2 regions of the Micrococcus sp. HMSC067E09 genome follow, and region 2 is predicted to be linked to the other one. Evidence: riboswitches for the same ligand, from Rfam matches in the RefSeq annotation. Region 2 holds a riboswitch; the other holds the start of a gene.
What was found. A riboswitch is a leader RNA that binds a small molecule or an ion and turns the genes downstream of it on or off. The one in region 2 is predicted to bind S-adenosylmethionine.
Positions count from the first base shown of each region.

Region 1 (2,194 bases), on a different contig from region 2:
TCGGTGTTGAACCACTTGACGGTGCCCACGGTCATGGGGGTGTCCTTTCGCTGTGCCCGCCTGCGGTGCGCAGGCTGTCGGCGTCGGTGCCGTGCAGCGGGCTCGCGGCACGGGTGAAGCGGTGACACTGCACCGCGAAGACCAACGCCCCCTGGCCGTCAGGCCCGGGTACTGCAAGAAGACGGGTAAACAGGGAGAACTGCTTCTTGCCCATCGTCTCACGTTTCCCGACGACGGCGGTACACCGGCCGCTGTCCTCCCGGCCCTGTCGCAGGGAGGGGGACGGGCGGATGACGCGGGGCGGCCGTCGTCGTGCCTCCCGCCGCCGGCGGGCGGAGGCGATCCGGGCGGATCAGGCGAGCGGGCGCAACCCGGTGAAGGCGTTGTGGTGCAGGGCTGCCGGGGCGTGGACGTCCGTGTGGTCGGCGAAGCCCAGGACCTCCATCAGGACCACTGTGTGGTCGCCGGCGTCCACCTCGGCGTGCAGGCGGGTCTCCAACCACAGCGAGGAGCCCTCGAGCAACGGGGTGCCCCGGCCGGTGCGGTGCAGCTCCAGCCCGGCGAGGCGGTCTCCGGTGCGGGAGGCCAGCTGACGGCACAAGTGGTGCTGCTCCTCGGCGAGCAGGGAGACGCCGAGGGTGTCCGCGTTCCGCAGACGCGTCCACGTGCGGGAGGACTTCTGCGCGGAGAAGGACACCAGCGCAGGCTCCCAGGAGATCCCCACGGCGAAGGAGGAGGACACCATCACCTCGTCCACACCGTCCGACCGGCCGGTGACGGCCACCGCGCCGGTGGGGAACGCGCCGAGTCCTCGGCGCAGGTTCAGGGGTGTGATGTCCTCGTCCCACCGCGGATGCGCGGCGGTGGCGGGGGAGAGCAGTGCGGTGGTGGTCATGCGTCGGATCCCTTCGGAACGGACGCGGCCCTGCGGTGCAGGCGGGCGGACCGACGTGTCCGCAGAGACGCTGTACTTGCCCAACCGGGGTGCCGGAGGGCCGAATCCTCACCTGGAGCACCCCACTGCAGCGTTGAGAGGGTTGCCGTCCCGCCGGCCAGGGCCGTGAATGGCGGGAACTCGTGATTCTGGGCTCCACGGTAGGAGCGGGCACGCCGGGGCGTCAAAGGTGTCGACCCTGTGAACGACACGCGAGGTCACACCGATGCCGTCGCCGTGCCGAGCAGCGGCGAAACGACGGTTTTCCTGCGCCGTAGTCTCGGCGGAGCACTGCCAGAATGTGATGCTTGACACATCTAGGGCGGCTGGGTCAGGATGACGCTACTCGAGAGAGGGGGGGGAGCTCGAGACCGCAACCCGCGGCCCCACGGCCGGTTCACCTGAAAGGGGTCGGATCATGTGGATGGACATCAAGAAGAAGCTGTCGGCGGTATCGGCAGGGGTCGTTGTGGCAGCTGCGCTGACGGCAGCCCCGGGAGCGGGGGCGGTGACCTCATCCCCGGAGGGGGGTGTCATCTCGCCGAACGCCGACTGTGCAGAGGAGAGTTGGACGACTGTCAATGTGACCTCGAATACCTTCAAGAAGTCCCATTCGGCTTATTCCTCTGTGTCTGGGGCGCCCGGCGTGACCCTCTCCATCGCGACTGGACGAACGTTTGCCGTCAGCGGGGACATTACGGGCGAGGTGTCAGGTGATGTTCGTGCAATCCTCGCGGGTGTTTCGGCCAAGGTAGGCACCCGAGTGGGTGTCACCTATTCCTCCACCAATACGATCAGTGGAGCGTGGAAGGTGCCGGCTAGCTATAAGAACGGTGGCAAGCTCGTGATTGGTGCCAAGCGGGCTAAGGGAACTTGGAAGCGCCAGATGCTGACCAGGAACTGCAAGGTAGTGACCGTGCGTAGCGGGTCGTTCACCACTCCATGGCAGCAGTTCCACTTTCAGCACTACCGTCTCTGACCCAGGGGAAGTGCTCCGGCGTCGAACTCGAAAGGTTCGGCGCCAGAGCACTCCCGTTTCGTTCACTCATGACAAGAAGGTCAATCATGTCCTCCTTCCCCCTCCTGCGATCTACTCGTTGCGCCTCGGTTATCGTCGCGGCGATTCTCTTCGGTACAGCCATGACAGGATGCTCCTCCGCCTCGGACAACAAGACGTCCAGTTCGGGGGAATCCAGTGTTGCAGCGTCATCGAGTGACCCGGCACACGCGTCCGCATCTTCTGCGGAGTCCACGGCCGCT
Region 1 is NZ_KV809453.1:79,972-82,165, forward strand. Features, by position in the region: gene HMPREF2863_RS10700 (cold-shock protein) at 1-35, opposite strand, end outside; gene HMPREF2863_RS11920 (hypothetical protein) at 32-214, opposite strand; gene HMPREF2863_RS10705 (flavin reductase family protein) at 353-895, opposite strand; SAM riboswitch class IV at 963-1,083, opposite strand; gene HMPREF2863_RS11630 (hypothetical protein) at 1,359-1,913, shown strand.
Region 1: another riboswitch for S-adenosylmethionine. It lies ahead of HMPREF2863_RS10705 (flavin reductase family protein); the one in region 2 lies ahead of HMPREF2863_RS02395 (O-acetylhomoserine aminocarboxypropyltransferase/cysteine synthase family protein).

Region 2 (2,194 bases):
CGGGTGGGAGACGAGGGACCGGGCGTCGCCGACGTTGACCACCAGTTGGAACAGCTCGAGCGCGTCGAGGAACGGAGCCACCGTCTCGGGGCCGCAGGCCAGGTCGAAGGAGAACACCGAGCCGACGCCGTCCGGGAAGTCGCGGGCGGCCAGCGCAGCGCTGGGATGCCCGGCCACGCCGGGGTGGTGCACCCGCGCGACGGCGGGGTGCCCGGCCAGGTGTTCGGCCACGGCCAGGGCGGTGGCGGTGTGGCGGGCCACACGCAGGTCGAGCGTCTCGAGCCCCTGGATGAACTGCGCCGCGCTCGCGGGGGCGAGGGTGGGGCCGAGGTCGTGCAGGAACTTGCTGCGGGCCAGCGTCAGGTAGGCGCCGCGTCCGTGCCGCTCGACCAGAGTCTGACCGCCGTAGCGGGCCTTGGGCCGGGCCAGCTGCGGCCACCGGTCGGGCGCCGCGCCGTAGTCGAACGTGCCGCCGTCCACGATCGCGCCGCCGAGCACCGCGCCGTGCCCGCCGAGGAACTTGGTGGCCGAGTGCACGACGACGTCGGCGCCGTGCTCCAGCGGCCGGTAGAGGGCCGGCGTCGCGAGGGTGCTGTCCACCACCACGGGCACGCCGGCCGCGTGGGCGAGGTCCCCGAGCGCGGGCAGGTCCGGGAGGGTGGCGAGCGGGTTGGTGATGGCCTCGAGGAAGAACGCGCGGGTGTCGGGCCGGACCGCGGCGGCCCACGCGGGCGGGTCCGCCGGGTCCGCGAAGGTGACCTCGATGCCGAAGTCCGCGAACGTGTCCGTCAGCAGGTCGACGGTGCCCCCGTACAGCCGGCTGGAGGCGACCAGGTGCTTGCCGCCCTGCAGCAGCGCCAGCAGGGACAGCGCGACGGCGGCCTGGCCGGTGGCCGTGGCGATCGCGCCGATGCCGCCCTCCAGCGCGGCGAGGCGGTTCTCGAACACCGCGACGGTCGGGTTGCCCGTACGGCTGTAGGTGAAGCCGGGGGTCTCGAGCCGGAACATCGATGCCGCCGTGGCGTGGTCCGGGAAACGGAACGCCGTGGTCTGGTGGATGGGCGGGACGACCGGCCGGTGGGGCGCGGCGGGCTCGTAGCCGGCGTGGACTTGTTGTGTGGCATGACGGGGCATCTGCTCTCCTCCATCGTTCCTGGCGGTAGCACCGGGCCTGCCGTTCCCGTGAGTCCGGGGTCGGCGGGCTGGTTGCTGCGGCGTCGTCGAGCCAGATCTCTCGGCCGCTCTGGATGGGTGGTGAGCCCATCCCACGCGGCGGGGCCGCCGCGAGTCCAGCGGAGGTCCGGTCAGCGCGTCACAAGGGCGGACCCGCCGCCATCCGGAACCTGCCGGTGCGCTCCGCAGGTGCGGCGAGGCCCGGGTGACCCGCTGTGACGGACCTGCCGCCGGTGCCCGTCATGCCGGCGGTGCCGACTCCGTCGGCCAGCGGCGGGAACCGGCGCGTGACGCCACCCGTCGGCGGGCTGGGACGGGCCCGGCCCGGATGCCTACGGTCGGCCCACCCACCCACGGAAGGACCGCCCATGACCACTCCCGTCCTCGACCGCACCGACACGACCACCCGTCCCGCCGACGCCGGGACCACCGACGCGGGGGTGCCGACCACCGCGCACCCGGCCGACCGGCCCCAGTTCCTCGCCGCCCGCGCACGGTTGGCGCCCGTGTTCGCCTGGCTCGCCGAGACCGCCGCCGAGCGGGACCGCGAACGCGTGACCGATCGCGAGGCCACGGACCGCCTCGCCGCCGCCGGCTTCCCGGGGCTGCGCGTGCCCGAGGACGCGGGCGGGGCCGGGCTGACGTTCCCGGAGGCCGCACGCCTGTACGTGGAGCTCGCCGAGGCCGACTCGAACGTGCTGCAGGCCCTGCGAGTGCACGTGGTGAACGTGGAGACGGTGCTCGGCTCGCCGGCCGGTGCCCGCCGCGAGCGGTGGCTGCACCGCTTCGTCACGGGTGAGACGGTCGCAAACGGGACCACGGAGATCGGCAACCGCACCGGCCACTACGAGACCCGCCTGACGACGCGTCCGGACGGCTCGGCGGTGGTCAACGGTCGCAAGGCCTATTCCACCGGGACGCTGTACGCGGACTGGACGATCGTCGTCGTCGAGGACGAGGACGGCGCCGAGCGCGCGGCGACCGTGCGCTCGGACGCCCCCGGAGTGACCCTGCACGACGA
Region 2 is NZ_KV809417.1:137,721-139,914, reverse strand. Features, by position in the region: gene HMPREF2863_RS02395 (O-acetylhomoserine aminocarboxypropyltransferase/cysteine synthase family protein) at 1-1,134, opposite strand, end outside; SAM riboswitch class I at 1,142-1,254, opposite strand; gene HMPREF2863_RS02390 (acyl-CoA dehydrogenase family protein) at 1,542-2,194, shown strand, end outside.